2 regions of the Streptomyces sp. M-16 genome follow, and region 1 is predicted to be linked to the other one. Evidence: predicted binding sites of a transcription regulator. Region 1 holds the regulator's gene; the other holds the start of a gene.
What was found. Region 1 encodes HspR, which represses chaperone genes until heat shock. Its sites were predicted from a motif close to TTGAGNNNNNNNNNCTCAA; they were not measured.
Positions count from the first base shown of each region.

Region 2: a site for HspR is predicted at 11,890-11,908, ahead of lon (endopeptidase La). Genes of this name have one in related genera too.

Region 1 covers NZ_JBFRER010000028.1:18,238-32,966, reverse strand. Annotated here, with positions in the region: tRNA gene AB4039_RS15300 (tRNA-Gly) at 1-8, opposite strand, end outside; gene dcd (dCTP deaminase) at 488-1,075, shown strand; gene AB4039_RS15290 (phosphoribosyltransferase) at 1,072-1,569, shown strand; gene AB4039_RS15285 (YIP1 family protein) at 1,638-2,570, opposite strand; gene AB4039_RS15280 ((Fe-S)-binding protein) at 2,991-5,726, opposite strand; gene AB4039_RS15275 (sugar transferase) at 5,837-6,403, opposite strand; gene dnaK (molecular chaperone DnaK) at 6,728-8,572, shown strand; gene grpE (nucleotide exchange factor GrpE) at 8,572-9,243, shown strand; gene dnaJ (molecular chaperone DnaJ) at 9,283-10,470, shown strand; gene AB4039_RS15255 (heat shock protein transcriptional repressor HspR) at 10,472-10,936, shown strand; gene AB4039_RS15250 (helix-turn-helix transcriptional regulator) at 11,079-12,110, opposite strand; gene AB4039_RS15245 (hypothetical protein) at 12,300-12,548, shown strand; gene AB4039_RS15240 (hypothetical protein) at 12,548-12,862, shown strand; gene AB4039_RS15235 (pyridoxamine 5'-phosphate oxidase family protein) at 13,052-13,456, opposite strand; gene clpB (ATP-dependent chaperone ClpB) at 13,581-14,729, shown strand, end outside.
Region 2 covers NZ_JBFRER010000035.1:29,311-45,264, forward strand. Annotated here, with positions in the region: gene AB4039_RS18445 (hypothetical protein) at 1-383, opposite strand, end outside; gene AB4039_RS18450 (hypothetical protein) at 540-683, opposite strand; gene AB4039_RS18455 (hypothetical protein) at 1,025-1,246, shown strand; gene AB4039_RS18460 (hypothetical protein) at 1,246-1,446, shown strand; gene AB4039_RS18465 (multifunctional oxoglutarate decarboxylase/oxoglutarate dehydrogenase thiamine pyrophosphate-binding subunit/dihydrolipoyllysine-residue succinyltransferase subunit) at 1,566-5,480, opposite strand; gene AB4039_RS18470 (sensor histidine kinase) at 5,739-6,818, opposite strand; gene AB4039_RS18475 (response regulator transcription factor) at 6,815-7,555, opposite strand; gene AB4039_RS18480 (hypothetical protein) at 7,735-8,286, opposite strand; gene AB4039_RS18485 (glycosyltransferase family 39 protein) at 8,458-9,726, shown strand; gene AB4039_RS18490 (sulfurtransferase) at 10,152-10,967, shown strand; gene AB4039_RS18495 (hypothetical protein) at 11,409-11,759, opposite strand; gene lon (endopeptidase La) at 11,931-14,327, shown strand; gene AB4039_RS18505 (MarR family winged helix-turn-helix transcriptional regulator) at 14,472-14,912, shown strand; gene AB4039_RS18510 (protein phosphatase 2C domain-containing protein) at 14,973-15,746, opposite strand.

The sequences.
Region 1 (14,729 bases):
ACATCCGCGCGGTGGTCCAGTTGCCTGGAGCCTTACCGTTGCACACTGTACCCCATGATCGACCCGCGGTGAATTCCCCCGTGGTGCGGCGCCCCCCCCAAGCGGTGCAGCAGGGTTCGTGCGTGCGGGAGTTGGGGCGTAGCGTGAGGGGGCGGAGCGGCGGCTGGAGCGGGTCCCGATCATCCCCTAATGTGGCGATTCATCGCAGTACGGCTCGTTGGGGAAAGGGACTCGATGGAGCACACAGTCGTCCGTTGTGCCGAAGGGCATGTTTTCAGTACCGCCTCGTTCCCGTTGCAGCACCTCGGTGCCGGCCGGATCGGTCCCGGGCGGCTGCTGCGCTGTCCACGGTGCGCGCGGCTGCGGCACGCGGTGCCCGTGGGCGGCGTCAAGCGCTAGGCGGGCGGGCCGGCAGGCCGGGCAGAGGCAGGCGCGCGGGTGTCGCTCCGATTGGGGGTGGCCCGCGCGCTCTGCGTATCCTCGGGACGTGCTTCTCTCCGACAAAGACATCCGGGCCGAGATCGACAGCGGACGGGTTCGCATTGACCCCTTCGACGAGTCGATGGTGCAGCCCTCCAGCATCGACGTGCGTCTCGACCGGTTCTTCCGGGTGTTCGAGAACCACCGCTACGCGCACATCGACCCCGCGATCGAGCAGGCCGACCTGACGCGCATGGTCGAGCCCGACGGGGACGAGGCCTTCATCCTGCATCCGGGCGAGTTCGTGCTCGCCTCGACGTACGAGGTCATCTCGCTGCCCGAGGACATCGCCTCCAGGCTGGAGGGGAAGTCCAGCCTGGGCCGTCTGGGTCTGGTGACGCATTCGACCGCCGGGTTCATCGACCCCGGGTTCTCGGGTCACGTGACCCTGGAGCTGTCGAACCTCGCCACCCTGCCGATCAAGCTCTGGCCGGGCATGAAGATCGGGCAGCTGTGCATGTTCCGCCTCAGCTCGCCCGCGGAGTTCCCGTACGGCAGCGAGCGGTACGGGTCCAGGTACCAGGGGCAGCGCGGCCCGACCGCCTCGCGGTCCTTCCAGAACTTCCACCGCACCCAGGTGAGGCACGAGGCATGAGCGCAGTCCGGGAGAACCTGACCTACGAGGGGTTCGGCAACGCCGTCCGCGAGCTGGCGCAGACCATCGCCGACGACGGCTACGAGCCGGACATCATCCTCAGCATCGCCCGCGGCGGGGTGTTCGTGGCCGGCGGTCTGGCGTACGCGCTGGACTGCAAGAACATCCACCTCGTCAACGTGGAGTTCTACACCGGAGTGGGCACGACCCTCGAAATGCCGGTCATGCTGGCGCCGGTGCCCGAGGCGATCGACTTCACCGACAAGAAGGTGCTGATCGCCGACGACGTCGCCGACACCGGCAAGACGCTCAAGCTGGTCCACGACTTCTGCCTCGGCCACGTCGCCGAGGTGCGGTCCGCGGTCATCTACGAGAAGTCGCACTCCCTCGTGAAGTGCGAGTACGTGTGGAAGAAGACCGACGAGTGGATCAACTTCCCGTGGTCGGTCGAGCCGCCCGTGGTCAAGCGCGAGGGCCAGGTCCTCGACGCGTGAACGACGGCGCGTGAACGACGAGAGGGGCCCGGCGCGCGGCGCGCCGGGCCCCTCTCGCGTACCCGGGTCTAGAGGGTGCCCAGCTTGATGATCGACAGCAGGGCAACCAGCTGGATGGCGGAGGCGCCGAGCGCCTTCTGCCAGGGCAGGTCGTGCGACTTGCTGATCAGTGAGGTGAAGAGGGCGCCGGCGGCCACCCAGGTGGCCCAGCCGAGGATCTGGACGAGCATGTTGTCGCCGCCCAGGAAGATCGCGAACAGCAGGCGCGGCGCGTCCGTGAGGGACATGACCAGCATCGACAGGCCGACCGTCGGCTGCCACGCGCCGTCGCCGCCCAGCTGGCGGGCCAGGGTGTGGGTGACCCCGCCCAGGATCAGCCCGCAGATGACGAAGGCCACGCCGGTGCTGAGGGCGATCGGGATCGCCTGGGCGAGGGTCGCCTTGATCGCGTCCTCACGGGCCTTGTCGAAGCCGAAGACCGCGAGCAGGCCGTAGAGGAAGGTGACGGTCAGTGCCGGGCCCCAGACGGCGTAGTCGCGCATCTGGAAGAAGGTCGGCCCCGGGCGCAGGACGATGCCGCGCAGCAGTTCCTTCCATGGCAGCCGCGGTCCGGCGGGGGCGGCCGGGGCGACGCCCGCCTGGTAGGTCGCGCCGTTGCCGTACGGGTCCTCGCCGACGGAGAAGGCCTGGGTGTGACCCGGGTCGTTCGCGTACGAGGGCTCGTGCGGGGCCGCGTACTGGCCGTGCGGCGGCTGCTGCGCGTGCTGCGGGCGGCCGTACGGGTCGAAGTACTCGGGCTCGTCGTGGCCCCCCGAGCCGCCCTGCTGCGGCCAGTGCTGCTGCGGGGGCGGGCCGGCGTTCGGGTACGGCTGGTGGCCGTACGGCGGCTGCGGCGCTCGTGGCGCCTGCTGCTGTCCGTACGGCTGCTGCCGAGGGGCGTGCGGGGGTTGTTGCGGGGGGCGGTTGTTGTCCCGGCCCCGTCCGATCCTGAATCCAGCCACGTGATCGAAAGTACCTGCTCCGCGCGGCGGCCGTGGCCGGGCCGTCGGAACCCGTGGCCTTTGCGGCTGACCTGTGACATCCCCTAGGGGTACCGGGGTCGGGGAGTTTACATGGCTGCGTCGAGGTTTGCGGGGGTTCATTACGTCGGCTACGGAATGCGTAGATATTGGGCCCGTAGGTTCGTGACCGCCGAGGCGCCGGTCCGGGTCGCGTCCCCACGGGCGGAGTGAAGGCCGGGGCGGAGGGGGTCGACCCCGCTCCGAAGTCCGACACCCCGGTGCTGCCGGCCGCGGGCGGAGGCATGGCCGCGGTGGGCGCGGCCGGGCTGGGCTTCGCGATGCTCGGGCGCGGCTGGTCCGTACACGGCGACGGCCGGTCCCCCTGGTGGGGGACCGGCCGTTCGCGTGCGGTGCCGGGGCCTACTTGGCGCCCGCGGCCTCGTCCTTGACCTCGTCGTCCTTGGCCTCGGGCTTGGCTTCGTCGTTCTTTGCCTCGGGCTTGGCCTCGTCCTCGGGCTTGGCCTCGTCCTTGGCCGGAGCATCGGCTTCGGTTTCGGCCGGAGCCTCCGCCTTGTCGGCGTCCGCGTCGGCTTCGGCCTTCGTCTCGGCTTCGGCCTCGGCGGCGGGAGCGTCGGCCTTCGTCTCGGCTTCGGCCTCGGCGGCCGGAGCGTCGGCCTCGGCGGCCGGCTCAGCCTCGGGCTCGGCGTCGGCGTCAGCTGCCGTCTTCGCCGCAGCGGCCTCGGCTTCCGCTTCCGCTTCCGCCTCGGCCTTGGCCTTCGCTTCCGCCTCGGCCTTCGCCTTCGCGGCAGCCTCCGCCTCCGCCTTCGCCTTGGCCGCGGCGGCCTCCGCGTCGGCCTTGGCCTTCGCTTCCGCCTCGGCCTTGGCCGCGGCGGCCTCCTCCTCGGCCTGCGCAGCGGCGGCGGCGGCCAGTTCGGCCTCCGTCGGCTCCGGGGCCTTGACCGACTCCAGCAGGAGCTGGGCGACGTCGACGACCTGGACGGATTCCTTGGCCTGGCCGTCGTTCTTCTTGCCGTTCACCGAGTCCGTGAGCATGACCAGGCAGAACGGGCACGCGGTGGAGACGATGTCCGGGTTCAGGGACAGGGCCTCGTCGACGCGCTCGTTGTTGATGCGCTTGCCGATGCGCTCTTCCATCCACATCCGCGCGCCGCCCGCGCCGCAGCAGAAGCCCCGCTCCTTGTGGCGGTGCATCTCCTGCTGGCGCAGGCCCGGCACGGCGGACATGATCTCGCGCGGCGGCGTGTAGACCTTGTTGTGCCGGCCCAGGTAGCAGGGGTCGTGGTAGGTGATCAGGCCGTCGACCGGGGTGACCGGCGTGAGGCGGCCCTCGTCGATCAGGTGCTGGAGCAGCTGCGTGTGGTGGATGACCTCGTACTCGCCGCCCAGCTGCGGGTACTCGTTCGCGATGGTGTTGAAGCAGTGCGGGCAGGTCGAGACGATCCGCTTCGCCGACTTCGGCTTCTTCGTCGACGGGTCGTCGTCGTCCTCGCCGAAGGCCATGTTCAGCATGGCCACGTTCTCCTGGCCCAGCTGCTGGAACAGCGGCTCGTTGCCCAGGCGGCGCGGCGAGTCACCGGTGCACTTCTCGTCGCCGCCCATGATCGCGAACTTGACGCCCGCGATGTTCAGCAGCTCCGCGAAGGCCTTGGTGGTCTTCTTGGCCCGGTCCTCCAGCGCGCCCGCGCAGCCGACCCAGTAGAGGTAGTCGAACTCGGAGAGGTCCTCCGCGTCCTTCCCGATGATCGGGACCTCGAAGTCGACCTCCTTCGTCCACTCCACGCGCTGCTTCTTGGCCAGACCCCAGGGGTTGCCCTTCTTCTCCAGGTTCTTGAGCATCGTGCCCGCCTCCGACGGGAACGCGCTCTCGATCATCACCTGGTAGCGGCGCATGTCGACGATGTGGTCGATGTGCTCGATGTCGACCGGGCACTGTTCCACGCACGCACCGCAGGTGGTGCAGGACCACAGCACGTCCGGGTCGATGACGCCGTTCTCCTCGGCGGTGCCGATGAGGGGCCGCTCGGCCTCGGCCAGGGCGGCGGCGGGGACGTCCTTGAGCTGCTCGGGCGTGGCCTTCTCGTTGCCCTCCATGTCCTTGCCGCCGCCGGCCAGCAGGTACGGGGCCTTGGCGTGCGCGTGGTCGCGCAGGGACATGATGAGGAGCTTCGGGGACAGGGGCTTGCCCGTGTTCCAGGCCGGGCACTGCGACTGGCAGCGGCCGCACTCGGTGCAGGTGGAGAAGTCGAGGATGCCCTTCCAGGAGAACTGCTCGACCTGGGAGACGCCGAAGACGTCGTCCTCGCCCGGCTCCTCGAAGTCGATCTCCTTGCCGCCGCTCGTCATCGGCTGGAGCGCGCCGAGCGCGGTGGCGCCGTCGGCGTTGCGCTTGAACCAGATGTTCGGGAAGGCGAGGAAGCGGTGCCAGGCGACACCCATGTTGGTGTTGAGGCCGACCGTGATCGCCCAGCCCATGGTGGTGCCGAGCTTGATCATGGCGGTCAGGTAGATCAGGTTCTGCAGGGCGGCGTAGCTGAGCCCGTTGAACGCGGCGACCAGCGGGTACGAGGCCCAGTACGCGGCTTCGTAGTGGTCGACGCCGTGGATGGCGCCTTCCAGGCCGCGCAGGGTCATGATCGCCAGGCCGATGGTGAGGATGACGTACTCGACGAAGTACGCCTGGCCGGCCTTGGAGCCCGCGAAGCGCGACTTGCGGCCCGCCCGGGAGGGCAGGTTCGCGAGCCGGATCCCGATCAGGGTCACGATGCCGAGGGTCGTGAACAGCGCGATGAACTCGGTGTAGAGCTCGTAGGGGAGCCAGCCGCCGATGATCGGCAGCACCCAGTCGGCCTTGAAGAGCTGGCCGTACGCCGTCACGATCGTCAGGCCGAGCGTCAGGAAGCCCACGGCGACGAACCAGTGGGCGACGCCGATGACGCCCCAGCGGTTCATCCTGGTGTGGCCGACGAACTCCTTGGCGAGCGTGATGCTCCGGGCCTTCGGGTCGTCGGTGCGGCTGCCCGAGGGCACCGGCTGGCCGAGCTTTACGAAGCGGTAGATCTGCGCGACGGCTCGGGAGATGAGCGCAACGCCGACCACGGTCAGGACCAGCGACACGATGATCGCGGCGAGTTGCATGGGAGGGCTCCTCGGGCGGGACTTACTAAGCGGTAACTTATTGAGTCAAGGCTTGAGGTTACCCAGTTCCCGCGCCCCAATGTAGGTGGGCGAGCGGTGATCTGTGTCGCTCAGGCATGCCTCTGTCGGTAGGCCGCCCGAGGGGTCTGAGCGAGGATCGCGAGATCCATCCCCAGCCAATGGCTCTCCACATAGTGCCGGTCGAGCAGGGCCATCTCCTCCCAGGGGAGGTCGGAACGTGCGCTGACCTGCCACAATCCGGTCATTCCGGGCCGCACGAAGAGCCGGTCGGGCCGGTTCGCGTGCGCCTGGGGCCGCGGCCCCACCAGCGACATCTCCCCGCGCAGCACGTTGAGCAGCTGCGGCAGCGCGTCCAGGGCGCAGCGGTCCACCAGTTCTCCGGCCCGTCCCGAGTCCTCGGTACGCAGCCGCCAGGTGCGGAAGGGCCGCCCGCCGAGGCCGAGGGCCGGGTCCCGTACGAGGACGCCCGTGCGCCGGGTCGCGTAGAGCAGCGCGGCGGCCAGCAGCACCGGGACGGCGCACACCGCCAGCAGGACCAGTGCGCCGGCGAGGTCGAACACCCGCTTGGCCGGGGGCCTGGCCGGCCACGGCCGGCGCGGCAGCCGGGGGCGGGGCCGGGCCCCCGGCCGGGCGGGGAACGTGAGCAGCGAAGGCATGCCAGCACCGTGCCGGACGGCCGCCGCGGCCCCGGCGCGCCGCGCGGCCGCGCGTGGCGGCTCGAACCCGTTCGGGTGTGGCCCCGCTGGGGCGCCCGGCCCCTGGACCCCGCCTCAAGCCCGGTGGGGCCGGAATCGCCCGGGACTGGCCTGAGTTGTCCGGGATCGAGGTGGCTCCAGCGGGCGCCGTCTGCGGCCCCGAAGGGCTCCTTGAGCGTAAGGGGCACCTAAAGGTTGAGCGCCATCGACTCACCTCTGTTGACGCCCGCGCGGCGATACGGCATTCTTGAGTCCGTTGCACTCAAGTCAGCTGGAGGAATTGAAATGGCACGTGCGGTCGGCATCGACCTGGGCACCACTAACTCCGTCGTCAGCGTTCTCGAAGGCGGCGAGCCCACCGTCATCACCAACGCCGAGGGCGCCAGGACCACGCCGTCCGTCGTCGCCTTCGCCAAGAACGGCGAGGTCCTCGTCGGCGAGGTGGCCAAGCGCCAGGCGGTCACGAACGTGGACCGGACCATCCGCTCCGTCAAGCGCCACATGGGCACTGACTGGAAGATCAACCTGGATGGCAAGGACTTCAACCCGCAGCAGATGAGCGCCTTCATCCTGCAGAAGCTGAAGCGCGACGCCGAGGCGTACCTGGGTGAGAAGGTCACGGACGCGGTCATCACCGTCCCGGCGTACTTCAACGACTCCGAGCGCCAGGCGACGAAGGAGGCCGGCGAGATCGCGGGCCTGAACGTCCTGCGCATCGTCAACGAGCCGACGGCCGCCGCCCTGGCCTACGGCCTCGACAAGGACGACCAGACCATTCTCGTCTTCGACCTCGGTGGCGGCACCTTCGACGTGTCGCTCCTGGAGATCGGCGACGGCGTCGTCGAGGTCAAGGCCACCAACGGTGACAACCACCTCGGTGGTGACGACTGGGACCAGCGCGTCGTCGACTACCTGGTGAAGCAGTTCGCCAACGGCCACGGCGTCGACCTGTCCAAGGACAAGATGGCGCTCCAGCGTCTGCGCGAGGCCGCCGAGAAGGCGAAGATCGAGCTGTCCTCCTCCACGGAGACCACGATCAACCTGCCGTACATCACGGCCTCCGCCGAGGGCCCGCTGCACCTGGACGAGAAGCTCACGCGCTCGCAGTTCCAGCAGCTCACCGCGGACCTGCTCGACCGCTGCAAGACCCCGTTCCACAACGTCATCAAGGACGCGGGCATCAACCTGTCCGAGATCGACCACGTGGTCCTGGTCGGCGGCTCCACCCGCATGCCGGCCGTCGCCGAGCTCGTCAAGGAGCTCACCGGCGGTCAGGACGCCAACAAGGGCGTCAACCCGGACGAGGTCGTCGCCATCGGCGCCACCCTCCAGGCCGGTGTGCTCAAGGGTGAGGTCAAGGACGTCCTGCTCCTCGACGTGACCCCGCTGTCCCTCGGCATCGAGACCAAGGGCGGCATCATGACCAAGCTCATCGAGCGCAACACCACGATCCCGACCAAGCGGTCCGAGATCTTCACGACGGCCGAGGACAACCAGCCGTCGGTGCAGATCCAGGTCTACCAGGGCGAGCGCGAGATCGCGGCGTACAACAAGAAGCTCGGCATGTTCGAGCTGACCGGCCTGCCGCCGGCCCCGCGTGGCGTCCCGCAGATCGAGGTCTCCTTCGACATCGACGCGAACGGCATCATGCACGTCACGGCCAAGGACCTCGGCACGGGCAAGGAGCAGAAGATGACCGTCACCGGCGGCTCTTCGCTCGGCAAGGACGAGGTCGACCGCATGCGCCAGGAGGCGGAGCAGTACGCGGACGAGGACCTGCGCCGCAAGGAGGCCGCCGAGTCCCGCAACCAGGGTGAGCAGCTCGTCTACCAGACGGAGAAGTTCCTCTCGGAGAACGCGGACAAGGTCCCCGGTGACGTCAAGAGCGAGGTCGAGACGGCCATCACCGAGCTGAAGGAGAAGCTGAAGGGCGACGACGCGGCCGAGATCCGCACGTCGACCGAGAAGCTCGCCGCGATCAGCCAGAAGCTGGGCCAGGCGATCTACGCCGACGCCCAGGCCGCCCAGGCCGGCGCCCCCGCCGGTGACGCGGGCCAGGCCAAGGCCGACGACGACGTCGTCGACGCCGAGATCGTCGACGACGAGAAGCCGAAGGGTGGCGCTGCCTGATGTCGGAGGAGACCCCGGGCTTCGACGAGAAGCCCGAAGTCCCCGCCGACGGCACGTCCGACGACGCCGCCGAGCCGAAGGCCGCCGCTTCCTCCGACAAGGAGGAGGCCGCGGCCCCGGCCGGGGACTCCGCAGCAGCAGACGTGGCTCTGCTGGCGCAGCTGGACCAGGCCCGTACCGCTCTGGGTGAGCGCACCGCGGACCTCCAGCGGCTCCAGGCGGAGTACCAGAACTACCGCCGCCGCGTGGAGCGGGACCGGATCGCCGTCAAGGAGATCGCGGTCGCGTCCCTGCTGACGGAGCTCCTGCCGACGCTCGACGACATCGGCCGGGCGCGCGAGCACGGCGAACTGGTCGGCGGCTTCAAGTCGGTGGCCGAGTCGCTGGAGACCGCGGCGGCCAAGATGGGCCTGCAGCAGTTCGGCAAGGAGGGCGAGCCCTTCGACCCGACGATCCACGAGGCCCTGATGCACTCGTACGCGCCGGACGTCACGGAGGACACCTGCGTCGCGATCCTCCAGCCGGGGTACCGGATCGGCGAGCGTACGATCCGTCCCGCGCGGGTCGCGGTGGCCGAGCCCCAGCCGGGGGCGGCACCCGCCGCCAAGTCCGAGTCCGCGGAGGGCGACGAGCCGTCCGACAAGGACACGGATGCCCCCGAAAAGGGCTGACGCACCACATGTAGGGATCCGAGAGGAGGGCCACCGGGGATGAGCACGAAGGACTTCGTCGAGAAGGACTACTACAAGGTCCTCGGTGTCCCGAAGGACGCCACCGAGGCCGAGATCAAGAAGGCGTACCGGAAGCTCGCGCGCGAGTTCCACCCGGACGCCAACAAGGGCGACGCCTCGGCCGAGGAGCGCTTCAAGGAGATCTCCGAGGCGAACGACATCCTCGGGGACGCCAAGAAGCGCAAGGAGTACGACGAGGCCCGCGCGCTGTTCGGCAACGGCGGCTTCCGCCCCGGTCCGGGCGGCGGCGGTGGCTCCTTCAACTTCGACCTGGGCGACCTCTTCGGGGGCGCCCAGGGCGGCGGAGCGGGAGGGGCCGGCGGCTTCGGCGGCGGCCTCGGCGACGTCTTCGGCGGCCTGTTCAACCGCGGCGCCGGCCCGGGTGCGGGGACCCGCACCCAGCCGCGCCGGGGCCAGGACGTCGAGTCCGAGGTGACGCTCTCCTTCACGGAGGCGGTGGACGGCGCGACCGTCCCGCTGCGGATGTCCTCGCAGGCCCCCTGCAAGGCCTGTTCCGGCACCGGCGACAAGAACGGCACCCCCAGGGTGTGCCCGACCTGCGTCGGCACCGGCCAGGTGTCGCGGGGCAGCGGCGGCGGCTTCTCGCTGACCGATCCCTGCGCGGACTGCAAGGGCCGCGGCCTGATCGCGGAGACCCCCTGCGACGTCTGCAAGGGCAGCGGGCGGGCCCGCAGCTCGCGGACCATGCAGGTCCGGATCCCGGCGGGCGTCTCCGACGGCCAGCGGATCCGGCTGCGCGGCAAGGGCGCTCCGGGCGAGCGCGGCGGCCCCGCGGGCGACCTCTACGTGGTGGTGCACGTGGACGGCCACCCGGTGTTCGGCCGCAAGGGCGACAACCTCACGGTGACGGTCCCGGTGACCTTCACGGAGGCCGCCCTGGGCGCCGACATCAAGGTGCCCACGCTGAACGGCCCGGCGGTCACGCTGAAACTCCCCCCGGGCACCCCCGGCGGACGTACGATGCGGGCCCGCGGCAAGGGTGCGGTCCGCAAGGACGGCACCCGCGGCGACCTGCTCGTCACGGTGGAGGTGGCGGTTCCGACGGAGCTGTCCGACAAGGCCCGCGAGGCCCTGGAGATGTACCGCGACGCGACCGGTTCCGAGGACCCGCGCGCCCTGCTGTTCGAGTCCGCGAAGGGAGCATGACATGGACGGCCACCGACGACAGCCCCGCCTCGGGAACGGTGCGTACCAGCTCACCGATGAGACCCCGGTCTACGTGATCTCGGTGGCCGCCCAGCTCTCGGGCCTGCATCCGCAGACCCTGCGGCAGTACGACCGGCTCGGTCTGGTCTCCCCGGACCGGACGGCCGGCCGCGGCCGGCGCTACTCCGCCCGGGACATCGAACTGCTCCGCACGGTGCAGCAGCTGTCCCAGGACGAGGGCATCAACCTGGCGGGCATCAAGCGGATCATCGAACTGGAGAACCAGGTGGCCGCGCTCCAGCAGCGCGTCGCCGAGCTGTCCACCGCCGTGGACGGGGCGGCCGCCGCCCTCCAGGCCCGCGAGGCCCAGGTGCACGCCTCGTACCGGCGCGACCTGGTCCCGTACCAGCCGCCGCAGCCGGGCAGCGCCCTGGTCGTCTGGCGCCCCAAGCGCCCGATGGACTGACCGCCCGCCGTACGGGTACGAAGGCCCCGCCCGGGGATTCCCGGGCGGGGCCTTCGCGTACCGGCGGCCGTGCGCGCCCCCGCGGCCCCGGTGCGGCCGGGCGCGCCCCCAGCGGCCCCGTGCGCGCCCCTGTACGGCCTTCTCACGCCTCCGGAAGGTCCGGGGGGCCCTGAGTGTGCAGGATCCCCGACTGGGCGATCAGGAAGCCGAGCTGGGCCCTGCTGCCGCTGCCCAGGGCGGTGGCCAGCCGGGCGATGTGCGCCCGGCAGGTCCGTACGTTCATTCCGAGCCGGCGCGCGATGGCCTCGTCCACGTGTCCCTCGACCAGCAACTGGGCGATGGACCGCTGGACGCCCGAGATCCCGTCGGGCGTGTGCGTGTAGGTGATCTCGTCGTTGAGCGGGACGGCGCGCCGCCACAGCTGCTCGAAGACCTTGATCAGGTACTCCACGAGCCCGGGGTGGCGCAGCTCCAGCGCCACCCGGCGGTCGTCGCTGACCGGGATGAAGGCCACGGTCCGGTCGAAGATGATCAGCCGTTCGATCAGCTCCTCCAGCGTGCGGATCTCCACCTTGCCCGCGGAGATCCGGTCCACGTAGGCGAGCGTGCCCTGGCTGTGCCGCGCGGTGTGCTGGTACAGCGTTCTTATGCTGATGCCGCGGTCGATCAGCGGAGCGTCCCGTTCCAGGGCCTGGGTGAGGGCCAGGGAGGGCCGGGCGCCGCCCGGCTGGACGGTGAGCACCTCCGTATGACATTCGGCCGTCGCCAGATCCAGCGCCGCGTTGATCCGTTCGAATCCTTCCAGCACGGTGATGGCGTGCGTGTCCGCGGGGCTCTGCGCGCTGATGGCGAGGAACGGCTCGAAAGCATCGGTGAGATCTACAGCGGTGCGACGACGGTCCTGGATCTCGCGTTCAATCGGATGCAGCCGTTGCGCCAGTGCAACGGATGGGGGAACCGGACGGAGCTGGTTGGCGTCATCGGGGTCGGGCTGCAGGAGGGCGAATTCAAGCAGGCAGGGAGCCTGTTTGACCTCGCTCCGCGCGATCCGGCCGGTGCTGAGCGCCGCCGCATACAGCCGCGTTCCCTCGGGGCACAGGGCCGTGACGGAGTGGGGATGTGTCGGGTTTGTCGCACTATTGGGCAAATCTCCACCCCCCAGGGTCCTGAACATGCAAGAACATGATGCATCGTCCCTGTGGCATTGACGTGCCTGAATGAGCCATCGTCTGTCAGGCGGGGGAGAGGATTCCATCAAGTGAGGACGAAGCCGACCATGTATAAGAGAATGCTTCGCTCGGCGCTTGCCGTTGGTTTCTCCGCTGTTGCGGTGTTCGGGACAGTCAGTGCTGCCGGAAGTGGCGTGGGGAGCGCTCTGGCCGGCGACACGGGCTGGACCACCAGCGGCGCGATAGCCAAGTCGGACACGGGGTGGACCGCCACCCCCGCGGGCTTCGACACGGGCTGGACCGCAGGGCCCGCCGACATCGACACCGGCTGGACCGCGACCCCCGCCAGCATCGACACCGGCTGGACCGCGACCCCCGCGGACGCCGCGGACAACGGCAAGTTCGACACCGGCTGGACCGCTCTTCCTGCGATGGACGTCTGATGACCCCCGACGACCGCGACTTCCGACGTGAGATGGCTTCCGCCTACCGGTCCGGCTGGCAGTTCATAGACCTCGCGACCGCCATCCCCTATGCGGGCGACTCGCTGATGGTCACCCTCTTCGGCCAGCCCATCGTCGTCGTGCGCGAGGAGGACGAGGACGTCCGCGCCTACCGCTGTCTGCGCCGCCCCCGGGGCGCACCGCAGCCCGTCCGCTGCGAGGTCCGGTACGGCATGGTCTTCGTCAATCTCGATCAGCGGGACCACCAGCTCTTCGAACCCGATATCACCACCGCCACCCCCCGCAGTGCCTGAGGCGATTCCCCCGTCGTTGCAGATCGCCCCAGGTGCTACCCCCACACAACGGCGCCATCGTGGACCTGACCACGATGGCGCCGTTGTGATGTCCGCGTCCAGTGGTTGAACCGGGCCATCGCATGAGGATCCGCTGAGAACGCCCGCCGGACCCGGACCCGCCGGACCCGCCGGACCCGGCCCGCCGCGTCAGGCCCGGCCCATCGCCCGGTCCAGGGTGATCTCCAGGACCACCCGGTCGGGATTGGGCGAGGGCGTCCGCCCGTACCGCTCCGCGTAGCGCGCCACCGCGTCGGCGACCGACGCCTCGTCCGTACGGACCACCGCGCGCCCCTCCAGGGTGGCCCAGCGGCGGCCCTCCATCTGGCACACCGCCACCCGCGCCGCGCCGTCCGGCGCGGTCAGGACGTTGCGCACCTTCTTGCTGTGCTTGTTGCTGATCACCCGGGCCAGCCCCGCCTCGGGGTCGTACGTCACGCCCACCGGCACCACGTGCGGCGTGCCGTCGGGCCGCGGGGTGGTCAGGGTGCAGACGTGCCGTTCCCGCCAGAAGGCGAGGTATTCGGGCGTCGGATCGAATACGTCATGGGACATGCGCCGAAGCGTACGTAACTCGCCTTGAGTGGAATAGACTCAACTTTGCAGACGCTGAACGTGTCAGAGTTACGCAGTGCGGTGCGCGGTGCGCGGCACCCCCGCCGGAGAGGAGAGCCACAGAGTGGAAGCCGAGCTGACGAACAAGAGCCGCGACGCCCTGAACGCGGCCACCAGCAGGGCCGTCAAGGACGGTCACGCCGACCTGACCCCCGCCCACCTGCTGCTGGCGCTCCTCGCGGGCGAGGACAACGAGAACGTCACCGACCTGCTCGCCGCGACCGAGGCCGACCAGGCCGCCGTCCGCTCCGGCGCGGAGCGGCTGCTCGCCGCCCTGCCCAGCGTGACGGGCTCCACCGTCGCGCCGCCGCAGCCCACCCGCGAGCTGCTCGCCGTACTCGCCGAGGCCGACGCCGAGGCGGGCAAGCTCGGCGACGACTACCTCTCCACCGAACACCTCCTCATCGCGACCGCCGCCAAGGGCGGCGCCGCCGGTGAGGTCCTTTCCGCACAGGGCGCGACGGCGAAGAAGCTGCTGGCCGCCTTCGAGAACGCACGAGGAGGGCGGCGGGTGACCACCCCCGATCCCGAAGGCCAGTACAAGGCCCTGGAGAAGTTCGGCACGGACTTCACGGCGGCCGCCCGCGAGGGCAAGCTCGACCCCGTCATCGGCCGCGATCACGAGATCCGCCGCGTTGTCCAGGTCCTTTCGCGCCGAACCAAGAACAACCCGGTGCTGATCGGCGAGCCCGGCGTCGGCAAGACCGCCGTCGTCGAGGGCCTCGCCCAGCGGATCGTCAAGGGCGACGTCCCCGAGTCGCTGAAGAACAAGCGGCTGGTCTCCCTCGACCTCGGGGCGATGGTCGCCGGCGCGAAGTACCGCGGCGAGTTCGAGGAGCGCCTCAAGACCGTCCTGGCGGAGATCAAGTCGAGCGACGGCCAGATCATCACCTTCATCGACGAGCTGCACACCGTCGTCGGCGCGGGCGCCGGCGGGGACTCCGCCATGGACGCGGGCAACATGCTCAAGCCCATGCTGGCCCGCGGCGAGCTGCGGATGGTCGGCGCGACCACCCTGGACGAGTACCGCGAGCGCATCGAGAAGGACCCGGCGCTGGAGCGCCGGTTCCAGCAGGTGCTGGTCGCCGAGCCGTCCGTCGAGGACACGATCGCGATCCTGCGCGGTCTCAAGGGCCGCTACGAGGCCCACCACAAGGTGGTCATCAACGACAGCGCCCTCGTGGCCGCCGCCACCCTCTCCGACCGCTACATC
Region 2 (15,954 bases), on a different contig from region 1:
TCCGTGATGATGGCCAGTTCCTCGATGTAGCCCGGCAGTTCCACGGACAGCCGGGAGATGAGCGCCACGAGGTCGGCGCGAGCGCCGGAGCCGTCCACGCCCGGCATCACGGCTTCCGCGGCGGCTTCCTTCGCGGACTCCGTCGTCCCCTCGACGGGACCGGCTTCCGCGGCGGACGCCGTCCTGGCCGCCTTCTTGGCCTCGGCCGCCTGGCGCTTCTCGTCCTTGCGCTGCTGCCGCCTGGCCCGGAACGCGCGGAACGCGCCCAGCGCGTTGTGGTCGGGGTGAGCGCAGTACCTGGGCTCGGGGTTGCCGGGCGTCGGCGCTTCGGGGTGGTTGGTGCACTCCGGGTAAGCGCAGAGGGGAAGCGTCTCGACCGTCATTTTTCCGCCTTCTCGTGAAATTTCGTGCTTCCTCGAAGTCGAACCGGCATCGGGTGCGGCTCGCGCCGACCGGTCGCCTTCGGGGATGTACGAACACGCTAGAGGCGGCAGGGGACTTGTGGGCGCTCCAAGACGGTGCGTCAGGATTCGGTAAGATCATCGGCCGCCCCGGGGCGCCCGGCTGTGAGGGCGCCGACTTCGGGGCGAGTCGGCCGTGGCGAGCTCCCACAGGAACGGAACCGCCGCGACGGTCGCGTCGAAGACCGCCAGCTCGCCGAGCCACAGGCCCAGGTCACTCAACGCATCGAGGCTCGTTCGGGCGTCACCCCACGCCACCCGTGAGAGTCGGCCCGGCACGTCCCGTGCGGATCCATAGGCATGGGTCAGTTCGTGCCACCGTATGCGGCTCATGCCTTTGAGGGCCGTCCCCACCCTGCGCTCCTCTCCTGCCAACTGGCCCCTGCCCCAAACCCAGCCCATGGACCTGCCCGATTCCTTCCTGTCGTACGGCTCCTGGCTCGGCGCATAACGTTCTGTGAACCCTGGGCCTCGGCTATCAATTTGTCGTGATAGCTGGGGCCTTGTCCTGCTCCCACACTCGTCTCACCACCCGAAGAAGAGGTAGGGCGTGAGACCCCGTGATGCGTGAAGCAGTACCCCGTCCCTTTGAGGACCTCCCTCACGAGCTGCTCCGCAAGCGGGTGCGTGACATCGCGTCCGGTGTCGAGGGTGTGCTCGTGGCGGTGGTCCGGGAGGACGTTTCCGGCACTCCGGCCCGTGAGCGCTGGGTGGGGCCGGCGTACATCCGGGGGCCGTCCGGGCGGGAGATCTCCACAGCCGTGGCCAACGTCGAGGCCGTGTAGTGGAGCCCGCCGACCTGTTCCCGCGGCTGCCGATCCCTCCGGACACCTGCGCCGAGTGCGCCGCCCACGTCCTGGCCCGCTTCCAGGCCCACGTGGACCGTGACCGCTCGCGCGTCAGCGACATGAACGTCCTGATCATGCGACACCACCCCGAACTCCGCGCCCGTCAGACGGTCACTGCCCAGCCGCCGGTCGACTGACCATGCGCGGCGTGTTCCATGTCTGAAGCCTGATTGACGCCACCGGCAGGGGCCCAACAGCCGGAAGGCCCGGCTCCCTTGGGGGCCGGGCCTTCCGTTCGTTCAGTTCAGCGGGGCGACTACGCCTCGAAGACCTCGTTCAGCAGGAGCTGCTGCTCCGCCTGGTGGCGCTTCGCGGAGCCCACCGCCGGGGACGAGCCGTGCGGACGCGAGACGCGGCGCAGGCGCTCGCCGGCCGGGATGTCGGCGCCGACGGCCAGGTCGAGGTGGTCGATCAGGTTCAGCGCGATGAACGGCCACGCACCCTGGTTCGCCGGCTCCTCCTGGGCCCAGATGTACTTCGCCGCGTTCGGGAACTTGGCGATCTCCGCCTGGAGTTCCGCGCCGGCCAGCGGGTACAGCCGCTCGATGCGGACGATCGCGGTGTCGGTGATGCCGCGCTTCTCCCGCTCGGCCTCCAGGTCGTAGTAGAACTTGCCCGCGCAGAAGACGATCTTGCGGACCGCGTTCGGGTCCACGGTCGAGTCGCCGATGACCGGACGGAACGAACCGGTCGTGAACTCCTCCGCCTTCGACGCCGCCGCCTTCAGGCGCAGCATCGACTTCGGGGTGAAGACGATGAGCGGCTTGTGGTGCGGGTTGTGGACCTGCCAGCGCAGGAGGTGGAAGTAGTTCGACGGCAGGGTCGGCATCGCGACCGTCATGTTGTCCTGCGCGCACATCTGGAGGAAGCGCTCGGGACGCGCGGACGAGTGGTCCGGGCCCTGGCCCTCGTAGCCGTGCGGCAGCAGCAGCGTGACGCCGGACGTCTGGCCCCACTTCTGCTCGGCCGAGGAGATGAACTCGTCGACGACGGTCTGCGCGCCGTTGACGAAGTCACCGAACTGCGCCTCCCACAGCACCAGCGCGTCCGGGCGGGCCAGCGAGTAGCCGTACTCGAAGCCCATGGCCGCGTACTCGGAGAGCAGCGAGTCGTAGACGTTGAAGCGGGCCTGGTCGTCCGAGAGGTACAGCATCGGCGTGTAGTCCTCGCCGGTCTCCCGGTCGATGAGGACCGCGTGACGCTGGCCGAAGGTGCCGCGGCGGGAGTCCTGGCCGGACAGCCGGACCGGGGTGCCCTCCATCAGCAGCGAACCGAAGGCCAGGGTCTCGCCCATGCCCCAGTCGATGGTGCCCTCGTCGATCATCGCCGCGCGGCGCTGCAGCTGCGGCAGCAGACGCGGGTGGACGGTGACGTTCTCGGGGATGTTGACCTGGGACTCGGCGATCCGCTTGACGACGTCCTGGGAGATCGCGGTGTTGACGCTCACCGGGAACTGCGCCGCGGCCTGCGCCGGTGCCGGGACGGTGACGGGGGGCTGCGTGGCGGCCTCGCGGACCTCCGCGAAGACCTTCTCCAGCTGGCCCTGGAAGTCCTGGAGCGCCTGCTCGGCCTCTTCCAGGGTGATGTCGCCGCGACCGATGAGGGACTCGGTGTACAGCTTGCGCACCGAGCGCTTCTTGTCGATCAGGTCGTACATCAGCGGCTGGGTGAACGCCGGGTTGTCGGACTCGTTGTGGCCGCGGCGGCGGTAGCAGATGAGGTCGATGACCACGTCCTTGTTGAACGCCTGGCGGAACTCGAAGGCGAGCCGCGCGACGCGGACCACGGCCTCCGGGTCGTCACCGTTCACGTGGAAGATCGGCGCCTCGATCATGCGGGCCACGTCGGTCGCGTACATCGAGGAACGCGAGGACTCCGGGGCGGCGGTGAAGCCGACCTGGTTGTTGATGACCACGTGCACGGTGCCGCCGGTGCGGTAGCCGCGCAGCTGCGACATGTTCAGCGTCTCGGCGACCACACCCTGGCCGGCGAAGGCCGCGTCGCCGTGCAGGGCGAGCGGGAGCACGGTGAAGTCGGTGCCGCCCTTGTTGATGACGTCCTGCTTCGCGCGGGCCACGCCCTCCAGGACCGGGTCGACGGCCTCCAGGTGGGACGGGTTCGCGACGAGCGAGACCTTGATCTGCTCGCCGTCCAGGCCCGTGAAGGTGCCCTCGGCGCCCAGGTGGTACTTGACGTCGCCGGAGCCGTGCATCGACTTCGGGTCGAGGTTGCCCTCGAACTCGCGGAAGATCTGCGCGTACGACTTGCCGACGATGTTGGCGAGGACGTTCAGGCGGCCGCGGTGGGCCATGCCGATGACGACCTCTTCCAGGCGCGCCTCGGCCGCGGAGTCGATGACCGCGTCGAGCAGCGGGATGACGGACTCGCCGCCCTCCAGGGAGAAGCGCTTCTGGCCGACGTACTTCGTCTGCAGGAAGGTCTCGAAGGCCTCGGCGGCGTTCAGGCGGCGCAGGATGCGCAGCTGCTCCTCGCGCTCCGGCTTGGAGTGCGGACGCTCGATGCGGTCCTGGATCCAGCGGCGCTGCTTCGGGTCCTGGATGTGCATGAACTCGACGCCGGTGGTGCGGCAGTACGAGTCGCGCAGGACGCCGAGGATGTCGCGGAGCTTCATCATCGACTTGCCGGAGAAGCCGCCGACCGCGAACTCGCGCTCCAGGTCCCACAGGGTGAGGCCGTGCTCGGTGATGTCGAGGTCGGGGTGCTTGCGCTGCTTGTACTCCAGCGGGTCGGTGTCGGCCATGACGTGGCCGCGGACCCGGTAGGAGTGGATCAGCTCGAAGACGCGGGCGGCCTTCGTGACGTCGTCGTCGTGCGAGGCGTCGATGTCGCGGTTCCAGCGGACCGGCTCGTACGGGATGCGCAGGGCCTCGAAGACGGCGTCGTAGAAGCCGTCCTCGCCGAGCAGCAGGTTCGCGACGATGCGCAGGAACTCGCCGGAGGCCGCGCCCTGGATGACCCGGTGGTCGTAGGTCGAGGTCAGGGTCATGACCTTGGAGATGCCCAGCTTGTTCAGGGTGTCCTGCGAGGTGCCCTGGAACTCGGCGGGGTAGTCCATGGAGCCGACGCCCATGATGACCGACTGTCCGGGCATCAGGCGGGGCACGGAGTGCACGGTGCCCAGGCCGCCGGGGTTGGTCAGCGAGACGGTGACGCCGGTGAAGTCGTCCATCGTCAGCTTGCCGACGCGGGCGCGGCGGACGATGTCCTCGTAGGCCTGCCAGAACTCGAAGAAGTTGAGGGTCTCGGCCTTCTTGATGCCGGCGACGACGAGCTGGCGGTCGCCGTTCGGCTTCACCAGGTCGATCGCGAGGCCGAAGTTCACGTGCTCCGGCTTGACCAGGGTCGGCTTGCCGTCCTTCTCCGCGAAGGAGTGGTTCATGGCGGGCATGGCCTTGATCGCCTGAACCATCGCGTAGCCGATGAGGTGGGTGAAGGAGATCTTCCCACCGCGGGCGCGCTTGAGGTGGTTGTTGATGACGATGCGGTTGTCGAACAGCAGCTTCACCGGGACGGCGCGGACGGAGGTGGCCGTCGGCACGTCGAGGGAGGCGTTCATGTTCTTGGCCACGGCAGCGGCCGGGCCGCGGAGCGTCACCAGTTCGGGGCCGGAGGGGGCCTCGGTGGCGGGCGCGGCCTTCTGGGCGGCTACGGGGGCGGCGGCCGGAGCCGGAGCCTGAGGGGCGGGCGCGGCCGGTGCGGCGGCCGGGGCCTGGGAGGTGACAGTCACAGCAGGGGCACCAGAGGGGGTGGCAGGAGCAGGGGCAGGAGCTGACACAGGCGGAGCGGCCGGGGCGGCCGGGGCCGCTCCGGCGGAGCCGTTGCCGGCGACGGGAGGCACGGCGCGCGCCGCCCCCGTGGCGGCGGCGACAGGGGCCTGAGGGGCTACGGCGGTGGCGGCCTGTGCGGAGGCGCCATCCGTCGTCGTGGACTTCCCGGGACCGTCCGCCTTCACCGGAGCGGCAGCGCCCCCCGGCTTGTAGTCGGCGAAGAAGTCCCACCAGGCCCGGTCGACCGAGTTCGGGTCCTGGAGGTACTGCTGATAGATCTCGTCGACGAGCCACTCATTCGCGCCGAAGCCTGAGGCAGGGGTCTTCCCGCCCTCTGCTGCTTCGGTCGTGGTGCTCGGGTTACTGGGGGACTGTGGCGACACGGCGGCAACCGCCCTCTTCCGCTTCACAAGGTATGGACAGCGGGAATAAAGGCTACGCCTCCCGGACGGTGCCTCGCAGGCCGGGCGGGACTTCCGTCGCGCAGGTCACACCGAACGGCGGGTTTCACCACGTGGAATGGCGGGAAACAAGCGTGGTTCGGGTAGGGGGCACCCAGGTTGCGGCCCCCGTGGCTTCGCACCCCTGACGACCCCGGGCACGTGTGGCCGAGATCATGTCCTTCCCACCAGAACCCTACGTCAAGACGATGCCCGTGAGCTGCCCGGAAGAGTGACAAGGATTCGGCAACCCCGTGACGATTCGGCCACGCCGATGTGCCCCCCGTGCAGGCCGACGGCCCAGCGGGCGATCGCCAGACCCAGCCCGGTGCCCCCGTCCCCGCCGCGCGCCGCGCCCCGGTTGAACCGCTCGAAGACCCGGTGCCGCTCCGCCTCCGGAATTCCGGGACCCTCGTCGACGACCTCCAGGGCCAGACTCCCGGGCGCGTCGCCCGCCCGGGCGCGGACCGTCACCCGGCCGTGCGGCGGACTGTGCTTGACCGCGTTGTCGATCAGGTTCGCCACCACCTGGTGCAGCCGCTCCGCATCGGCGTGCGCCGTCAGCTCCGGCGGGAACACGTCCAGGTGAAGGTGCACGTCGTTGCGGGTGTGCCCGCCCGAACCGGACGACAGCCCCGGCCGCCCCGCAGCCGCCAGACCCGACTCCTTCAGCACCCCCGACAGGTACGGCCACACCTCGAAACGGCGCGCCTTCAGCGGCACCACCCCGTTGTCCACGCGGGACAGGTCCAGCAGGGTCTCCACCAGCCGGCCGAGCCGTTCCGTTTGCTTCAGGGCCGTGCGCATCGTCTCCGGATCGGCCTCCGAGACCCCGTCCACGACGTTCTCCAGCACCGCCCGCAGCGCCGCGATCGGCGTGCGGAGCTCGTGCGAGACGTTCGCGACCAGTTCTCTACGGTGCCTGTCCACGGCCTCCAGGTCATCGGCCATCAGGTTGATCGTCGCGGCCAGATCGCCCAGCTCGTCACGGCGTCCGGCGCCGCGCACCCGGCGCGTGTAGTCCCCGTGGGAGATGGCGCGGGCCACCGTCGTCATGTCGTCCAGCGGGGCCGTCAGGCTGTGCGCCACGAACTGGGTGATCAGCATCGAGGCGATCACCGAGAAGACCGTGATGAACCGGACCTCCGTGGCGGTGCGCAGCGCCACCATCAGCAGACCCGTGGTGATGAACACCGACACCACGACGAGCGTGCCCAGCTTCGTCTTGATCGAGAACGGCGAGTAGGGCCGCAACCCCGGTCCCGGGGGCCGGTCGCTCACGCCTGCGCCGGGGTCTCCAGGGCGTACCCGACGCCGTGGACCGTCCGGATCCGCTCCGCGCCGATCTTCCGGCGCAGCGCCTTGATGTGGCTGTCGACCGTACGGGTGCCCGAGGCGTCCGCCCAGTCCCAGACCTCCGCGAGCAGCTGCTCCCGCGAGAGCACCGCGCGGGGCGTCCCCGCCAGGCACACCAGCAGGTCGAACTCGGTCGGCGTCAGGTGCACGTCCTCCGCCTGCACCCGGACCCGCCGCTGCGCGTGGTCGATCTCCAGGTCGCCCAGGCGCAGCGTGGCCCCGCGCGGGGCGGTCGCGGCCAGCGTGGCCCGCTCCACCCGGCGCAGCAGTACGTGGACCCGCGCGGCCAGCTCCCGCATGGAGAACGGCTTCGTCATGTAGTCGTCCGCCCCGACCCCGAGCCCGACCAGCATGTCGGTCTCGTCGTCCCGGGCGGTGAGCATCAGCACCGGCACGGGCCGCTGCGCCTGGACCCGGCGGCACACCTCCAGCCCGTCGAAGCCCGGCAGCATGACGTCCAGCACCAGCAGCTCCGGCAGCCAGCTCTCGGAGGCCGCCACGGCCGCCGGCCCGTCGTAGGCCGTCTGCACCTGGAAGCCCTCCGCCCGGAGCCGGGCCGCGATGGCGTCGGCGATGGTGCGGTCGTCCTCGACCACGAGCACGCGCCGCTGGGCGCCCGGGGTGGCCGCGGCCCCGTTGTGGGTGGTGTGTGTCTGTTCCATGTCCCGCCCCTGAAGATCCCGCGTGATGGGGTGCAGCGTAGAGGAGGCACCGGCCTGCGGCTATGTGCGGTTCGGACAGCGAACGGACGGGTGAACGGGCGGCGCACTGTGTTGCCGGACAACGCGCGGCGCGGTGGCCGGAAAGGGCCGGCGGCCCGGCGGACCCGTCCGGCACGGCCCTAGAAGACCGGCAGGGCCTCCAGGACCTTCTCCAGTCCGGGGGTCAGCGAGCCCTGGTCGGAGCTCACCGTGGACCCCTCGTACACGAACTGGTATTCGAATCCGTCGTAGACCGGCGGGTCCGCCGTCGCCTCGGCCGGCAGGTGCGGCAGGTCCGCGGCGCGCAGCGCGGTGCGCAGCGCCTCCAGACCGGACGGCGGCAGCTGCCCGGCCTCCGGCCGCGCGGTGCCCGCCGTCCGGGTCCAGGAGCCGTCGCCCCGGACGGTGAGGACGACCGTACGGCCGGCGAACCCGCCGGTACGGGTGACGGTGACCAGCCGCTCGGCGGCGGGATCCCGGCTCGGGGACGCCGACGGGGCCGGGCGGCCGGGGGACGCGGGGGTCCCCGCCGTGGCGCCGGCCGTCGCCCCGCCCGCGGGCCCGCCCGTCCCGTGGGAGTCCGCGCCGCCCGCGCCGCCCGCGCCGCCCGCGCCGCAGCCGACGAGCACCGCCGCCACCAGCAGCGCCCCCGCCGCCGTCCGTGCCGTCCGCTCCGCTCGCACCGTTCGCACACCCGCCTCCCGGGTACCTCGGCCGAACCCCGACCATGGACTTCCATCCCACCACGGAAAGCACCCCCGGAGGCCGTCATCCGCCGCATCGCCGCCCGGCGCTGGCTGCCGCCGCTGCTCGCCGTCCTCCTCGGCCTCCTCGCACTGGAACGCGGCCCCGGCGGCGGCAGCATGTGGCGCGACGAGTCCACCACCTGGCAGGTCGCCCACCGCCCCCTGGCCGGTCTCGGCGGACTCCTCGCACGGGTCGACGCCGTCCACGGCCTCTACTACCTGCTGATGCACGCGGTCTTCGGCCTGTGGGACGGGGGCCTGTGGGCGCTGCGCCTGCCCTCCGTGGCCGGCGCCGCCCTCGCCGCCGCCGGCGTGGCCGCGATCGCCCACCGCCTCGCGGGGGAGCGGGCCGCGCTCCTCGCCGGCACCGCCTACGCCCTGCTTCCGCCCGTACAGGCCTACGCCCAGGAGGGGCGCTCGTACGCCCTCGTCGCGGCGGCCGTGGTCTGGTCCACCCACCTGATGCTGTGCGGGCGCTGGGCCGCCTACGCCGCCGTCCTCCTCCTCGGCTGCTGGCTGCACGAGTTCGCCGTCCTGGCCCTGCTCGCCCACGCCCCCGTCGCCCGTCGCTCGCGCGGCTGGCAGTGGAGCGCGGCGGCCGTGCTGGCCGGGCTGGCGCCGCTGGCCCTGCTGAGCGCCGGACAGGCCAGGGCGCAGCTGGGCTGGCTCGGACGGCCCTCCTGGCAGGACTGGGCGGCCTACGGGGTGCTCGCGGGCGCGGTGCTGCTGCTCGCGCGGGGCGCCGGCGAGCGGGGCCTCGCGGACCTGGCGCGGGTCGCCGTGCCGCTGGCGCTGCTGCCGCCCGGGCTGCTGATGACGCTGTCGCTGGTGCACCCGTGGTACGTCGACCGGTACGTCCTCTACGCGCTCGCCGGACCCGCCCTCCTCGTCGGGGCCCGGCTCGCCCGTGCGCGCGGGTGGCGGCCCTGGCTGCTGGTCGCCGTACTGCTGGTGCCCCTGGGCTGGTGGTCGGTGTGGCTGCGGACCCCCGAGAGCCGCAAGGACGACGTCCTCGCCGTGGCCGCCGCCGTCCGGGAGCGGGCCCGGCCCGGGGACGCGGTGCTGTTCATGCCGTCGCGGCGGCGCGAGTGGCTGCTGTCCTCGCCCGCCGCCTACGCGGGCCTGCGCGACGTGGCCCTGGAACGCTCCCCGGAGGCCTCGGACACCCTCCAGGGCACCGAACTGCCCCCGGAGCGGATCCGGGAGGCGCTGCTGGGCTCGCCCCGGGTGGTCGCCCTGCTGGACCCGGACGGGCAGCCCCTGGACCCGTACCCGCGCGAGGCCGCCAAGCGGGAGGCGCTGGCCGCCGGCTTCGAACGCTGCTCGGTGACGCCGGTGCGGGGGGCCCGGGTCGCGGTGTACGCGAGGGCGGGCGGCTGCGACTGAGCCGGGCCGGGGTCCGGCCGGGCCGCTCGTGGCCGACCCGCCCCCGCCCGGGGCCCGTTGCCGGGCCCGGCGGGGGCCGGGGGAGGATGTGGCGACCCGCGTCAGTCACCTGTCGGGCGGCACGCCCCGGCGGGCGGGGCCCGACGCGCATCCGGAGGTGCCGTATGCCCACGCCCGACCCCACCGGTCCCGGCCCCGCCGGTCCCGGCCCCGCCGGTCCCGGCCCCGCCGGTCCCGGCCCCGCCGGTCCCGGCCCCGCCGGTCCCGGCCCCGCCGGTCCGGATCCCGCCGGTCCGGGTACCGCCGGTCCGGATCCCGCCGGTCCCGGCCCCGCCGGTCCCGGCCCCGCCGGTCCGGATCCCACCGGTCCCGGCCCCGCCGGTCCGGACCCCGCCGGTCCCGGCCCCGCCGCGTTCGGGCCGCTCGTGGGGGTCGAGTGGCTCGCGGAGCGGATCGGCGGGACCGGGCCGGTCCTGTTCGACGCCTCCGTCGGCGCCCTCCGGGGCGCCCCCGCGCGGATCCCCGGGGCGCGGCCCTTCGACCTCGACGGCGTCCTGTCCGACCACACCGCCGCCGCGCCGCACACCATGCCCGCCGCCGCGGAGTTCGCCGACGCCATGCGCGGCCTCGGCCTCGACGACACCGACACGGTGGTCGTCTACGACGGCGCCGGGATCTACTCCAGCGCCCGCGCCTGGTGGATGCTGCGCGCCATGGGCTTCACCCGTGCCGCCGTCCTCGACGGGGGCCTGCCCGCCTGGGCCGCCGCCGGCCTGCCCGTCGAGGACGTCCCGGCGGCGTACGGGGGCCCGCGCGGTTCCTTCACCGCCCGGCCGCGCCCCGGGCTGCTGGTGGACGCCGCCGCGGTCTCGGCGGCGCTGGCCGATCCGGCGGCCGTCGTCCTGGACGCCCGCACCCGGGAGCGCTTCGAGGGCACCGCCCCCGAACCCCGGCCCGGACTGCGCGGCGGTCACATGCCGGGCGCGGTCAGCCTGCCGTTCGGGGAACTGCAGGGGCCGGACGGGCGGATGCGGCCGGCGGAGGAGCTGCGCACGGTGTTCGCCTCCGTGGCGGGCGGCCGTGAACGTCTCTGCTTCAGCTGCGGCTCGGGGGTGACGGCCTGCGTCCTCGCCCTCGGCGCGACCCTGGCCGGCCGCGAGGACGGACTGGCGGTGTACGACGGCTCCTGGAGCGAATGGGGCCTCCCCTCCCCGGACCGCCCGGTGGCCTCCGGCCCCTGACCGCCCCGAGCCGGCCGGGGGCAACCCCACCCCGGCTCCGGGTACCGGCCCCAGGGCCCGGCGGCCCCGGGGCCGCAAGACCGGGCGGCAGGTCAGCCCACACCGCGTCAGCCCGCCCCGGACGCAAGGCCTTCGGCGTCGTCTCCGTCGCCGCGTTCCTCCTCGCCGTCTGCTCCCTGCCCGGCGGCACGTCCAGGAGCCCGCGGGCTGCGCGGACACCTCGGGGGAGGTCCGGGCCCGGCTGCCCGAGGCCCCGTACGCGGTGACGGCCGCCACGACCTCCGACGACGGTGACGTCACCCTGGCCCCCACCCCCGCCGCACCCTCCCGGCTGTCCTTCCGCACCACCTCCGGGGACCTCCACGTCTCCGGCTGACGCGGACCCTCGTGCCGTGCCGTGCCGTGCCGTGCCGTGCCGGAACGGTCCGGAACGTCCCGTCTTCAGCGGGAGGGGTCGGGGGGCGCGTCGACGCGGCGCTGGTTGCTCGTGCCGCAGGCCAGGCAGACGATCCAGTCCCGCATCCCGCCGTCCTCGTGCCGCCACGGGACTCCGGCGACGTTCCCCTCGAACCCGCAGAACACGCACACCTCCTCCTCCCCCTCCAGCCGCCGCATCGGCCGCAGCGGGCCGTCCTGCGGGTGCCGGACGCCCAGCCAGTCGCAGCCGGGGCGGTCCCACCATTCCTCGTCGCTCCTCGGCCGCGGCGCGCCGCCACCCCAGAGGTTCCTGCGCCGCAGGACCTCGAACGACGCCAGCTCCCGCCCGCAGCGCGGGCATTCGGGGACGGTCATGGCCGTCCTCCCTTCTTGGTCCGGTCTTCCCGGGTCGAGAACGCGCAGCTCACAGCAGTCCCGGGGGCGTCCGCGCAGGTGTTCGCCCCCGGCGAACGGGAGTTGGGGAACATCCCGGGGCGCAGGTGCATTGAGTCGGCATAGCTCAACTTCACTGCCGGAGGGAAGATCATGGCTTCGACGTCCGTAACGCTCACCCTGCCCGTGCTGCCGCTCGACGACGAGGTCGTGCTGCCCGGAATGGTCGTTCCGCTGGACCTGTCCGACGCCGAGGTGCGCGGAGCCGTGGAGGCGGCGCAGGCGGCGGCCGGGAGCGGGAAACCCCGGGTGCTGCTCGTGCCCCGGGTCGACGGCAAGTACACGGGCACCGGTGTGCTGGGGACCGTCGAGCAGGTCGGCAGGCTCTCCGACGGGGACCCCGGCGCGCTGATCCGCGGACGCGGGCGCGTCAGGATCGGGGCCGGCACGACCGGGCCCGGGGCCGCGCTCTGGGTGGAGGGCGAGACCGTCGAGGAGAAGGTGCCCGACCCGCTGCCGGGGGCCGTCGCCGAGCTCGTCAAGGAGTACAAGGCCCTCGCCACCACCTGGCTCAAGAAGCGCGGCGCCTGGCAGGTCGTGGACCGGGTCCAGCAGATCGAGGGCGTCTCGGCGCTCGCCGACAACTCCGGTTACTCGCCCTTCCTGAGCACCGCCCAGAAGGTGGAACTGCTGGAGACCGCCGACCCCGTCGCCCGCCTCAGGCTGGCCGTCAAGGCGCTCGGTGACCACCTCGCCGAGCAGGACGTCGCCGAGTCCATCGCCAAGGACGTCCAGGAGGGCGTCGACAAGCAGCAGCGCGAGTTCCTCCTGCGCCGCCAGCTCGAAGCCGTCCGCAAGGAGCTGCGCGAGCTGAACGGGGAGCAGGAGGGCGAGGAGTCCGACGACTACCGCGCCCGCGTCGAGGCGGCCGACCTTCCCGAGAAGGTCCGCGAGGCCGCCCTCAAGGAGGTCGACAAGCTCGAACGCGCCAGCGACCAGAGCCCGGAGGGCTCCTGGATCCGCACCTGGCTGGACACCGTCCTCGAACTGCCCTGGAACGAGCGGACCGAGGACCGGTACGACATCCGGGGCGCCCGCGCCGTCCTCGACGCCGAGCACGCCGGACTCGGCGACGTGAAGGACCGCATCACCGAGTACCTCGCCGTCCGCAAGCGGCGCGGCGAGCGCGGCATGGGCGTCATCGGCGGCCGGCGCGGCGGGGCCGTGCTCGCGCTCGTCGGCCCGCCCGGCGTCGGCAAGACCTCCCTCGGCGAGAGCGTGGCCCACGCCATGGGCCGCAAGTTCGTCCGCGTCGCCCTCGGCGGCGTCCGCGACGAGGCGGAGGTGCGCGGCCACCGCCGCACCTACGTCGGCGCCCTGCCGGGCCGCATCGTCCGCGCGATCAAGGAGGCCGGCTCCATGAACCCGGTCGTCCTCCTCGACGAGATCGACAAGGTCGGCTCCGACTTCCGCGGGGACCCGGCCGCCGCCCTCCTGGAGGTCCTGGACCCGGCGCAGAACCACACCTTCCGGGACCACTACCTGGAGGTGGAGCTGGACCTGAGCGACGTGGTCTTCCTGGCCACCGCCAACGTCCTCGAAGCCATCCCCGAGGCACTGGCCGACCGCATGGAACTGGTCCGCCTCGACGGGTACACCGAGGACGAGAAGGTCGTCATCGCCCGCGACCACCTGCTGCCCCGCCAGCTGGAGCGCGCGGGCCTGGCCGCCGACGAGGTGGTGCTGGAGGAGGAGGCCCTGCGCAGGCTCGCGGGCGAGTACACCCGCGAGGCGGGCGTGCGCACCCTGGAGCGGTCCATCGCCCGGCTGCTGCGCAAGGTGACCTCCCAGCACGAGCTGGGCGAGCGGGAGCTGCCCTTCACCATCGGCGCCGACGACCTGCGCGCCCTCATCGGGCGGCCGCACCACGTCCCGGAGTCCGCGCAGGACCCCGCGGAGCGGCGCACCGCCGTCCCGGGAGTGGCCACCGGCCTCGCCGTGACCGGTGCCGGAGGCGACGTGCTCTTCGTGGAGGCCTCGCTCGCCGACCCCGAGACGGGGGCCGCCGGGCTCACCCTCACCGGCCAGCTGGGCGACGTGATGAAGGAGTCGGCGCAGATCGCGCTGAGCTTCCTGCGCTCGCACGGCGCGGAACTGGAGCTGCCGGTCGCCGACCTCAAGGACCGGGGCGTGCACATCCACTTCCCGGCCGGCGCGGTCCCCAAGGACGGTCCCAGTGCGGGCATCACCATGACCACGGCCCTCGCCTCGCTGCTGTCCGGCCGCCAGGTCCGCACCGACGTGGCCATGACCGGCGAGGTCTCCCTCACCGGCCGGGTGCTGCCCATCGGCGGGGTCAAGCAGAAGCTGCTGGCCGCGCACCAGGCGGGCCTGACCACGGTGATCATCCCGAAGCGCAACGAGGCCGACCTGGACGACGTCCCGGCCGAGGTGCTGGAGGGGCTGGAGGTGCACCCGGTGACGGACGTGCGCCAGGTCCTGGAGCTGGCCCTGGCCCCGGCCGCGATCTCGTTCACCAAGGCCGCCTGACCTGCGGACGAGAGCTCCGCACGGCCCGGGGACCCGCATCGGCGGGGCCCCGGGCCGTCGGCACGCCCCCTGCGAAATACTGGGCACGTACACCGGGCCCGGAGCGGGCCCGCAGGGGGACACCACCACCGATCGGAGCGGGACGTGCACGGGAGCGAAGACCAGGAGTTCCTTGCCCTGGAGCGGGAGCTGTCCGTCTTCCTCCGGCGGGCCCGCGCCTCCTCCGGCGAGATGGCCCGCGCGCTCCACCCGGAGCTGGAGCCCGCCGCGTACGGGCTGCTCGTCCGGCTGGAGGCCGCCGGCCGCCAGCGGGCCACCGAGCTCGCCGCCTACTTCGGGGTCGGCAAGGCCACCATGAGCCGCCAGCTGCGCGCCCTGGAGGTCCTGGGCCTGGTGGCCCGCGAGCCGGACCCGGCCGACGGCCGTGCCTTCCTCGTCGGCCTCACCGACGAGGGCCGGGCCCGCTTCCTGCGCGTACGGGGAGCCCGCCGCGAGCAGTACATGCGCAAGCTGGCCGACTGGGACCGGGGCGAGGTGGCGGAACTGGCCCGCCTGCTCAACCAGCTGAACTCCGGCGAGGAGTAGGCGGAGCAGGCGGAGCGAACCGGCCGCCCAGGGGAGCGGGGGACCGGTCGCCGCGCGGGCTCAGAGCTCCGCGTAGACCGCCGAGGCGTCGTCGTGCCGCTTGTGCCGGGCCGGCGGACGCAGCGGATCGGACTCGATGGCCCGTACCCGCCCGATCAGCCCCTCGGCGCCCTCCTCGCGCAGCACGTCCAGACAGGCGGCCCAGTCGCCCTCCCCGAACGTGTCCGTCCACCGGCTCGCCCCGTCCGTCAGCGCCGCGACCGCCGTCACCTCCCCGCGCGGGGTGTGCCCGGTGACCGCGCGGGCCGCCACCGCCGGGTCGGCGGCCGCGGTGAAGAAGCCGCCGTCGGCGTTCCGCAGCGCGTCCGTCGCCGCCACCGAGCCGAGCGTCTCGCGCGGGATCCGGTCCAGCCGGTCGTCGAGCACCGCCGTCACTCCGCCGTCGGGCGCGCGGAGCAGGAGCACGGAGTCCGAGAGCACGAGGTGTTCCACGCGGGCCGCGTCCCAGCGCACCACGACGACCGTCGCCTGCGGGGTCCGGACGTGAGAAAGGTCACAGGTTTGACGGTGCGCGTCGGCGGTGTCTTCGATGGCCCGCGCCAGGATCCGGTCCAGCGGCATGTCCCGTCGCGATCCGGACAGTTCGGTCAATCGGCCCCCGAGCCGGGCCGAGAACCAGGGCACTCCGTGCACGCACCCGTCGTCGCCGCGCGGCGGGGTGACTCCGTCCAGCACGACCAGGACGCCGCCTCCCGTCGCAGGTGTCGCGGCCGACGCCCAGTCCTCGTTGGGGCGTTCCGGGTTGCCGGGGGTCGAGGCCAGGTCGATGCGCATGTGGACATTCTGCCCGCCGGGAACTCCCGGGCCCCGTAAGGTCCATACCAATCGCGGTGTATGCGGGGTGCCCGCCCGAGCCGCGGCCGGGGCGGCCCCGCGGGCATGTGGGCGGGCATAGTGCCAAAGCCCGGCTCGATCTTTCAACCGCCCGTCCACGGCGGCCCCCTGACACGGGGTGCCCGAGTTGGTCGGCCACTCCTCCGTG